2 linked regions of the Flexivirga oryzae genome follow. The protein of the gene in region 1 interacts with the protein of each later gene in a pairwise test. Links are inferred from orthologs where the notes say so. Each region holds a gene or a part of one and is shown on either strand. Other genes may lie near its edges.

Region 1 (4,316 bases):
TCGGTGAACCCGTAGTGCTCGTAGAAGCCACGGGCGTTGTCGTTTCCTTCCAGGTAGGACAGCACGATCTCGTCATACCCGTCGGCCCTGGCCCTGGCGATCGCAGCGCGCATCAGCATGCCGCCCACCCCGGAGCTCTGGAACTCCGGCAGCACGTAGAGCTTCCAGAGCGCCAGGTGTCCGTCGAGCGGGCCGACGGACGTCATACCGACGATCTCACCGTCGTACTCGGCGACCGTGACCCGTCCGGCGCGGATGGCAGGGATGGTCGCGTCCGCGGTCCACCACTTCGCCAGGCCCATCGCGACGTAATCGTCACCGGCGATCGGCCCGTAGGTGACCGGCCAGGTCTGCTGCCCGACGGCGATCACCCCCTGCAGGTCGTCGCCGGTCGCCGCACGCAGCAGCACTCCGCTGGCTATCTTCACTTCGGGGTCCCCTCAACTGACGGCTCCACCCGCTCGACCGAGATCGACACGTGCTTGCCACCGCCCAGGTCGGCGTCGGTGGCACCCGGCAGCTCGTGCCCGGCACCCGCCGAGCCGAACTGCACGGCAAGCGTCTCACGCATGATCAGCTCCTGGTGGGCAACGGTGGCCTGCCATGCCTCGTCGTCGCCGGCGACGCCGAGCCGGATCCGGTCGCTGACGTCCAGGCCGGCCGCACGACGGGCCTGCTGCACGGCGCGGATGATGTCGCGGGCGAGGCCTTCGGCGCGCAGTTCGTCGGTGACCTCGGTGTCCAGCACGATGAACCCGCCACCGGGCAACATTGCCGGGACCTGGTGCTCCTGCGACTGGCCGGTCACCACCGACTCGAGGGTGAATTCGCCCTCCTGCAAAGCCAATCCGCCGCTGGTGACGGTGCCGTCGGCGCCCACCGACCAGTCCCCGGACTTGCTGCCCTTGATGGCGCGCTGCACGTCCTTGCCGAGGCGCGGACCGGCGGCCCGCGCGTTGACGGTGAGTTTCTGTTGTATGCCGAAGTCGGCCTCGCTCGCGTGCGCCAGATCCACCAACTCCACGTCGCGCACGTTGACCTCGTCGGAGATCAGCGCGGCGAAGTCGCCGAGGGCCGCCGCGTCGTCCACGACGACCGTCAGCTTCGCCAGCGGCAGGCGCACCCGCAACTGCTGGGCCTTGCGCACCGACAGGGTCGTCGAGCACACCGTCCGGGCACGGTCCATCGCGTCGACGAGTCGCTCGTCGGCAGGCAGGTCGGTCGCGTCGGGCCAGTCGGTCAGGTGGACCGAGCGGCCACCGGTCAGCCCCCGCCATACCTGCTCGGAGACGAAGGGCAGCAACGGCGCCGCCACCCGGCAGACCGTCTCCAGCACCGTGTAGAGCGTGTCGAACGCTGCCTGTGCGTCGGCGTCGACACCGTCCTGTGACCAGAAGCGCTCGCGAGACCGGCGGATGTACCAGTTGGTGAGCACGTCGAGGAAGCCCTGCACCGCGTCGCACGCGCCGGCGACGTTGAACTCGTCCAGGTCCATCCGCACGGACTCGACCAGGTCGCGGGTCTTGGCCAGCACGTAGCGGTCCATGACATTGGGCGAGTCGGTGCGCCAATGCCCTTCTGCATGGTCGTTGTCCGATTCAGGCTGAGCCGACGATGAGGAACGAATCGTCGCCTCAGCGGCATTCGCGTAAAGGCTGAAGAAGTACCAGCTGCTCCACAACGGCAGCAGCACCTGCCGCACACCGTCGCGGATGCCCTGCTCGGTGACGATGAGGTTGCCGCCGCGCAGGATCGGGCTGCTCATCAGGAACCAGCGCATGGCGTCGGCGCCGTCCCGGTCGAACACCTCCGACACGTCCGGGTAGTTGCCCAGCGACTTGGACATCTTCTGCCCGTCGCTGCCGAGCACGATGCCGTGGCAGATGACGTTCTTGAACGCTGGGCGGTCGAAGAGCGCCGTGGCCAGGATGTGCAGCGTGTAGAACCAGCCGCGGGTCTGGCCGATGTATTCGACGATGAAGTCCGCCGGATAGTGGTGCTCGAACCAGTCGGCGTTCTCGAACGGGTAGTGCACCTGCCCGTACGGCATCGAACCGGAGTCGAACCACACGTCCAGCACGTCCTCGACGCGGCGCATGGTGGACTTCCCCGTCGGATCGTCGGGGTTGGGCCGGGTCAACGTATCGATGCCCGGCCGGTGCAGGTCGTCGACCTCGACACCGAAGTCGCGCTCCAGTTCCTCGAAGGATCCGTAGACGTCGATGCGCGGGTGTGCCGGGTCGTCCGACTTCCACACCGGCACCGGGCTGCCCCAGAAACGGTTGCGCGTGATCGACCAGTCGCGGGCATTGGCCAGCCACTTGCCGAACTGACCGTCCTTGACGTTGCCGGGCACCCAGTTGATCTCCTGGTTGTGCGCGAGCATGCGGTCCTTGAACTTCGTCACGCTGACGAACCAGGAGCTGACACCCTTGTAGATCAACGGGTTCCGGCAGCGCCAGCAGTGCGGGTAGGAGTGCTCGTAGGTCTCGCGGCGCAGCAGCACCGTCCCAGGCGTGACAGAGCCGCCTGCGCCGGCCGAGGTTCCCTCCGCGCTGGTCGAGTAGGGCGAGGCGCTAGCCGAGCCCATATCGAGACCCGCGGAGAACGCGCGGGTCGCCGCTTTGAGGTCGTCGATGATGTGCGGGTTGGCGTCGAAGACGAGCATGCCTTCGTACTCGCCCACGGGCGCGGTGAAGCGACCGTCGGGCCCGACCGGCATCACCGGCGCGATCCCCTCGCGCTCGGTGACGATCATGTCGTCCTCACCGAACGCCCCGGCGCTGTGCACCAGGCCGGTGCCGTCCGTGGTCGTCACGAAGTCGGCCGGCACCACGCGGAACGCCTTGTCGTGGCCCGCGAAGTAGGTGAACGGCGGTGCGTACACCGACTCCAGCAGGTCGCTGCCGGTCAGCCGCGCGACGACATACGGCTCGGGGTCCGCCTTGGCGTCACCGAACAGGTCCTTGGCGTATGCCGCCAGCCGCGCGTGCGCCAGCACGTAGCGCTGGGGGGTGCCGGTCGGCACGTCGGTCTCGACCACGACGTAGTCGATGTCCGGGCCGACCATCACCGCGAGGTTGGACGGGAGGGTCCACGGCGTCGTCGTCCAGGTGAGGAGGTAGGCATCCTTCAGGACGTCGAGTTTGCTGCTCGTGCAACGGAATCCGACGGTCACGGCAGGGTCCTGCCGCATCTGGTAGACGTCCTCGTCCATCCGCAGCTCGTGGTTGGACAGCGGCGTCTCGTCGTTCCAGCAGTAGGGCAGCACCCGGAAGCCCTCGTAGATCAGTCCCTTGTCGTAGAGCTGTTTGAAGACCCAGATCACCGACTCCATGAAGTCGGGGTTGAGCGTCTTGTAGTCGTTGTCGAAGTCGACCCAGCGCCCCATCCGCTCGACGTAGTCACGCCAGTCGTCGGTGTACCGCAGCACCGACGCGCGGGCCGCCGCGTTGAACTTGTCGACCCCCATCTCGAGGATCTCGTCCTTGGTCTTCAGCCCGAGCTGCTTCATCGCCTCGAGCTCGGCGGGCAGCCCGTGGGTGTCCCAGCCGAAGCGGCGCTCGACGCGGTGACCGCGCATCGTCTCGTAGCGCGGGATGAGGTCCTTCACGTAGCCGGTGAGCAGGTGGCCGTAGTGCGGCAGGCCGTTGGCGAACGGCGGACCGTCGTAGAAGACGAACTCGTTGTCGCCGTTGGTGCCCGGGTCCCGCTGCTCGACGGACGCACGGAAGGTGTCGTCGGCGTCCCAGTACTTCAGCACCGCCTTCTCGATGGCGGGAAAGTCCGCGGAGGGTGCGACTCCGTGTGGTTCGGCGGCGGTCAGGTCGACCTTCGGGTAGGTCATGCGCGGTGCGTCTCTCTTACGGTCGTTTCGTCCTGTCGAGGACGACGCTGCCCGTCTCTGCCGGGCCGCACCGCGGTACCACCTCGCTTGCTGTATGACGAGACGCTTCTCGGCATACAACCGCTCGTGCATGAGCTGTGACGGGCTCGTCCCGTCCGGTTCTACTGGGCACCGAAGCGCTGTTCTTCCGGAAGCTCGCCGCTGATGACGGCTCGAACGCTGTTGTCCACAGTCTATTGGCCCGCTCCCCCCGCTACCAACTCGATTGCCCGTCCGGAGCATCACGATGCATTGATGCTATGATGCGCTCATGCGCACGACCCTTGATCTCGACGAGGCGGTGCTCAGTGCTGCCCGGGCGAAGGCACGCGCCGACAACACCTCGCTCGGCAAGGCCGTGTCGGAGCTGGCCCTCGCCGGCATCACGGCACCACGCACCCGACAGTCGACCGCCTCGGGTTTCCCGGTG
Region 2 (6,003 bases), 380 kb from region 1 along the record:
ATCATCGGCGTTCTGTACATCACCCAGAAGAGCATCGACCATTACCTCGGGATCGAGTTGTTCTGATGACCATGGCGACGAATTTATTGACTTCAGTAGTGGATTGGCTGCGGAAGGGATATCCGGAGGGCATACCGCCCAAGGACTTCCCTCCGCTGCTCGCGCTGCTGCAACGCTCCCTCAGCCCTGAGGAGGCGCAGTCGGTGTGCGCGCAGTTGATCTCCGACAACCCCGACGGCGACATCGCCCGGGAGGCGGTCGCCAACGCGGTCAAGCAGATCAAGGAGGCGCCGCCGAGCGAGGAGGAGATCAGCGAGATCGCCGAGCGGCTCGCCGCGGTGGGCTGGCCGATGTCGTTGTCCGAGGACGACGAGAGCCCCGAGCGCGTCGGCTTCTTCCAGCGGATCCTGGACTGGCTGCGGGCGGGTTACCCGGACGGCGTGCCGCCGACCGACTTCGTCCCGCTCTTCGCCCTGCTGCAGCGCCGGCTGACGAAGAAGGAGATCAAGCAGGTCGCCAAGGAGCTGATCGCCTCCAACAAGGTCCCCGGTGAGCCGAAGACGCCGATCTCCGAGGACGAGGCGCAGGAGCTGATGCAGGAGGTCGCCGGCGTGGTGCCGATCGAGGCGGACGTGGATCGGGTGCGCAAGCGGCTGGCGAAGAAGGGCTGGCCGCTGATCTGAGCGCCGGTGTCGCGGTCACAGGTCACCCCTGGGGCGACCCGCGCACGGTCCCGGGCCGATTCCCGCTCACAGGTCCCCCCAGCGGCGACTCCCGCACGGAGCAATCGGCCGCTGCCGATAGATTCGGTGCCATGCCGACGTATGACGACGACCTGCGCCTTGCGCACGTGCTGGCGGACGCAGTGGAGCCGACCAGCACGTCGCGCTTCCGCGCCGATGACCTGCACGTGACGGCGAAGCCCGACCTCACTCCGGTCACCGACGCCGACCTGGCGGTCGAGGAGATCATCCGCGGCCAGCTGAAGCGCGCGCGGCCACGCGACTCGGTGCAGGGCGAGGAGCACGGCACCGAGGGCAGCGGTCCGCGTCGCTGGATCATCGACCCGATCGACGGGACCAAGAACTTCGTGCGCGGCGTACCCGTCTGGGCGACGTTGATCGCGCTGGTCGACGACGGGCTCCCGGTCGTCGGGCTGGTCGCCGCGCCCGCGCTGGGTCGTCGCTGGTGGGCCGGGCTCGGCACCGGCGCCTGGAGCGGACGGTCCCTGTCGGGCGCGAAACGCATTGGTGTTTCGGGTGTTTCACAGCTCTCCGACGCGTCGGCATCTTTCGCAGGCTGGCACACCTGGGCCGATCTGGACCGTCGGGACGCGCTCGTGGAGCTGATGGACGATGTATGGCGGGTGCGCAGCTACGGCGACTTCTGGTCCCACATGCTGGTGGCCGAAGGCGCGATCGACTTCGCACCCGAGCCGGAGCTAGCGGTCCACGACATGGCGGCGCTCGCGCCGATCGTCACCGAGGCCGGCGGCCGCTTCACCGGGCTGGACGGCACGGACGGCCCGTGGAGCGGCAACGCCCTGTCGAGCAACGGGCTGCTGCACGACGAGGTACTGGCCCGGATCGGCGACGCCGCCTTCACTGAGTGACGCGCCCGCTGAGTTCGTGTGACAGTTCCTGTAGTTCGTCGCCACCGGCCATCTCGCCCGCGAGTTCGTCGACCGTGATCTCTTGCCGTGCCTTGTCCAGCGACACCCGACCCAGTTTCAGGACCACGAAGTGATTGCCGACGAGGTAGGCGTGGTGCGGGTTGTGGGTGATGAACACGACGCCCAGGCCGGCGTCACGCGCCTTCACGATGTACTTCAGGACGACGCCTGCTTGTTTGACCCCGAGCGCCGCCGTCGGCTCGTCCAGAATGATCACCTTCGCGCCGAAGTAGATCGCCCGCGCGATCGCGACGCATTGGCGTTGCCCACCCGACAGGGATCCCACCGGCCGGTCGATGTCCGGGATGTGAATGCCCATCTTGGCGAGCTCGGCGCTCGCGATCTGCCGCATCTGGCCGATGTCCAGACGCCCGAACGGACCGCGCGCGATCTCGTTGCCCAGGAAGAAGTTTCGCCATACGGCCATCAACGGGGCGAGGGCCAGATCCTGGTAGACCGTGGCGATCCCGGCATCCTGCGCCTCGCGTGGCGATGCGAAGTGCCGATGCTCGCCGCCGATGAGCATCTGGCCGGAGTTGTAGTCGTGCAGACCCGCCAGGATCTTGATCAGCGTGGACTTGCCCGCCCCGTTGTCCCCGAGCACACAGGTGACTTCTCCCTGCCGCACCGAAAGGCTCACACCTCGGAGGGCGTGGACGTTGCCGTAGCTCTTGCCGACGTCGGCCAGCTCCACCATGGTCGGCGTCGGCGCGTCGGGTGTCGGCTGCTCATCCGTCGCGGTCATCGCGCGCTCGCCTTCCGTTGGACTGTGGTGTTGACCAGGGTCGCGGCGACCAGCATCACCCCGAGGAAGGTCTTCAGCCAGTCGGGATTCCAGCCGGCATAGGTGATGCCGAGATAGGTCATGCCGTAGATCAGTGACCCGATGGACGCTCCGATCACCGACCCGTACCCGCCGGTGAGCAGGCAGCCACCGACGACCGCGGCGATGATGTAGATGAACTCGTTGCCGACTCCGAGGCTCGCCGTCAGGGTGTTGAAGCTGAAGAGCAGGTGCATCCCGAGCAACCAGCCGCAGAAGCTCACTGTCATGAACAGCCCGATCTTGGTGCCGACGACCGGGACGCCGACGGCACGTGCCGCGGGTGCGTCACCACCCGCCGCCAGGATCCAGTTGCCGATCTTCGTGCGGGTCAGCAGGTAGGCCCCGCACGCCGTCAGCACCAGCCAGAAGAGCACGGTGATGTTCAGCGTGACCGAACCGATCTTCCAGGTCTGCGCGAACATGTGTTTCGCACTGTTGTAACCGGCGATCCGTGAGATGTCCGGTGAAACGACCTGGCCCGAAATGCTCCGGGTCACAGCCAGATTGACGCCCTGGAGGATGAAGAAGGTGCCGAGCGTCACCAGGAAGCTCGGCAACTTCGTCCGGTGCAGCAACCAGCCGTTGAGGAAACCCACGCCCAAGGACAGCGCCAACGACACCACGACGCCGACCCACAGGTTGATCCCGAGGTCCCAGCAGAAGAGCGAGGCGATCAGGCTGGACGTGAGCACGGCGACGCCCGCGGACAGGTCGAACTCTCCGCCGATCATCAACAACGCGACGGGAACTGCCATGATCCCGATCGTCGACGCCTGGTAGAGGATGTTGCCCGTCGTCTCCAGGCTGCGGAAGCTGGATGCCGCGCAGAAGAACAGGATGAAGACGGCGATCGCACCGATGAGCGCCCCGACTTCCGGCTTGCTGAGCACCTGTGCCAGCACGGAACGCTGGTGGACCCGGTCTTCGGACGTTCCGGGCGGACCCGGTGCGTGGTCGACAGCGGTCATGACAACTCCTCGGTCAGCGGGTGCCGTTCGCAGCGTACTTGGCCACCGCGTTGACGTTGGACTTGTCGACGAAGGACGGGCCGGTCAGCGTGGGGCTGCCACCGCCGATGGTGTCGCCGTTGGTGAGGTAGAGCCAGAGCGAGTCGACCGCCAGGTAACCCTGCAGCCACGGCTGCTGGTCGACCGCGAAGTCGACGGTGCCGTCCTGGATGGCCTTGACCACGTCGGCGCTGGTGTCGAAGCTGACGAGTTTGGCCTTGGACCCGGCCTCCTTGATCGACTTCACCGCTGTCGTGGTGACGCCGGCGTTGAGGCTCACGACGTAGTCGATCGACTTGTCCTGCTGCAGTTTGGCGGTGATGCCGGACTGTACCGAGGTCGGGTCCTGCCCGTTGACGTAGATGTTGACCGTGCCCGGCACGTACTTCTTGATGCCGGCGCAGCGTGCCTGGAGACCGATGTTGCCCTGTTCGTGCATCACACACAGTGGGTGCTGCGCGCCGGACGCCTTGAGCTTCTTGCCGACCTCCTCCCCGGCCACCCCGTCGTCCTGCCCGAAGAAGCCGAGCAGGTTGTCCTGAGCCATGTACTGCTGACCCGAGTTGAGTCCGACGACCGGTATGCCGGCCTTCTCCGCGCTGGCGACCGCGGACGCCATCGCCTTGGGGTTGGCCAGGGTCACGGCGATGCCGTTGACCTTCTTGTCGGTGGCGGCCTGCACCAGCGCCGCCTGCTTCGTCGCGTCCGGGTCGGCCGAGTACTGCAGCTTGACGTTGTCCTTCTTCGCTGCGGCCTCCGCGCCCTTGCGGACCATGTCCCAGAAGACGTCACCCGGTGCCGAGTGCGTGACCATGGCGACGGTCACCCGGGGCGTCGATGCGACTCCGGCGTTTCCGGCAGTGTCCGAGGAGGTTCCCTTCGCCTTACCTCCCGAGGAGCACGCGGCCAGTGAGACCGCCGTGAGTATCGCGGCCGAGGTGGCAAGGACCTTGCGGGTGCTGCGGTTCTTCTTCATGGTTGTGCCTTTCACAGGGTCACCGCGTCATTGGGCGGTTCGGGCGGATCTGTCGGTCGAACATAGGGGTGCTGCGCGGTCTTGTGCTGCTCGTAGCGGTTCCTCGCTTCCCGGGTGCTGTCCACCCCGGAGACCTCGCTGACGGGCACGTCCCACCAGGCGGCCGAGTCCGGCGTCGCGACGAACGGGTCGGTGGACACGTGGATCACGACGGGACCGGAACGGTCCGGTGCGGCCTTCGCCGTGCGGATCGCCTCGTGGAGCTCGTCGATCGATGCGGCGACCAGGACGGTCGCCCCGAGGCTACGCGCGTTGGCGGCCAGATCGACCGGGAGGAAGTCACCGGCCAGGTGGCCCGCGCCGTCCCGATAGCGGTAGCTCGTGCCGAAGCGCTGCGATCCCAACGTCTGCGACAGTGAGCCGATGGAACCGAAACCGTGGTTCTGCACCAGGACCACGATGATCTTGATGCGTTCCTGCACGGCGGTCACCAACTCGGTCGGCATCATCAGATAGCCGCCGTCGCCCACCATCGCGAAGACGTCACGTGACGGGTCGGCCAGCCGAACCCCGATCGCGGCCGGGATCTCGTAGCCCATGCAGGAGTAGCCGTACTCCACGTGGTAGCCGTAGGCGTCCCGCACCCGCCACAGCTTGTGCAGATCTCCCGGCATCGAGCCGGCCGCACAGACGACCACGTCCCGCGGGTCGCTCAGACGATTGACGGCCCCGAGGACCGAACCCTGGGTCAGCAGGCCGTCCGGCAGGCCTTCGCGAGTCGCGGCGTCCTCGGCGTAGGCGAGTTCGACCTGGGCATCCCAGTCCCGCCAAAGGCGTTGCTGCTCCTCGCGGTAAGAGCCGGGAACGCTCCATCCGGACAACCTTTTCGTGAGGCCGTCGACGGCATCCCGCGCGTCCGCGACGACCTCGAGTGCGGCGTGTTTGACTGCATCGCTGCGGACGACGTTGAGGTTGATGAAGCGCACATCCGGTGACCGGAAGACGGTGCGTGACGCCGTGCTGAAGTCGGTCCACCGCGTCCCGATCCCGATTACCAGGTCTGCCTTCACGGCAAGGGAATTCGCAGCCGTGGTGCCCGTCGAGCCGACCGCCCCGACCAGGTTCGGGTGACCGTGGAGCAATGCGCCCTTGCCTGCCTGGGTCTCGGCGACAGGGATGCCGGTCCGGGCACTCAGCTCGTCGAGCGCGTCCTCGGCGCCCGAGTAGTGCACCCCACCGCCGGCGACGATCAATGGACGATGTGCGCCGCGGATCAGGTCGGCCGCGGCATCGAGAGCCCCCTGCTCGGCGGGTGCGCGACCGATCCGCCACACCCGCGGGGCGAACAGGCCGGCGGGCCAATCGAACGCCTCGGCCTGCACGTCCTGGGGCAGGTCGAGGGCGACGGCACCGGTCCGCACGGGATCGGTCAGCACAGCCATCGCGGAGAGGAGCACCGATGGCAACTGCTCCGGGCGGCTGACCCGGTCGAAGAAGCGCGTCACCGGGCGGAAGACGTCGT

What was found. The genes of interacting proteins can lie anywhere in the genome.
Region 2: the proteins of ileS (region 1) and FHU39_RS00330 interact in binary tests that used the Escherichia coli proteins (3 or more experiments, as listed by UniProt). The link is inferred for Flexivirga oryzae from one-to-one orthologs.

What each region holds. Positions count from the first base shown.
Region 1 is NZ_JACHVQ010000001.1:454,001-458,316, reverse strand. What follows is about bases 225-4,246. They hold ileS (isoleucine--tRNA ligase), read right to left. Parts: upstream 3,848-4,246; coding sequence 425-3,847; downstream 225-424. Other genes in these bases: FHU39_RS02140 (hypothetical protein), read left to right, coding at 4,158-4,246; FHU39_RS02150 (GNAT family N-acetyltransferase), read right to left, coding at 225-428. Also shown: more of FHU39_RS02150, read right to left, coding at 1-224; more of FHU39_RS02140, read left to right, coding at 4,247-4,316. UniProt on the Escherichia coli protein: Catalyzes the attachment of isoleucine to tRNA(Ile). As IleRS can inadvertently accommodate and process structurally similar amino acids such as valine, to avoid such errors it has two additional distinct tRNA(Ile)-dependent editing activities.
Region 2 is NZ_JACHVQ010000001.1:68,837-74,839, reverse strand. Bases 2,489-5,487 are described here. They hold FHU39_RS00330 (substrate-binding domain-containing protein), read right to left. Parts: upstream 4,497-5,487; coding sequence 3,480-4,496; downstream 2,489-3,479. Other genes in these bases: iolD (3D-(3,5/4)-trihydroxycyclohexane-1,2-dione acylhydrolase (decyclizing)), read right to left, coding at 4,493-5,487; FHU39_RS00335 (ABC transporter permease), read right to left, coding at 2,489-3,466. Outside these bases: FHU39_RS00360 (hypothetical protein), read left to right, coding at 1-66; FHU39_RS23720 (DUF3349 domain-containing protein), read left to right, coding at 1-683; FHU39_RS00345 (inositol monophosphatase family protein), read left to right, coding at 815-1,612; FHU39_RS00340 (ATP-binding cassette domain-containing protein), read right to left, coding at 1,602-2,417; more of FHU39_RS00335, read right to left, coding at 2,414-2,488; more of iolD, read right to left, coding at 5,488-6,003. UniProt on the Escherichia coli protein: Part of the ABC transporter complex RbsABC involved in ribose import. Binds ribose. Also serves as the primary chemoreceptor for chemotaxis.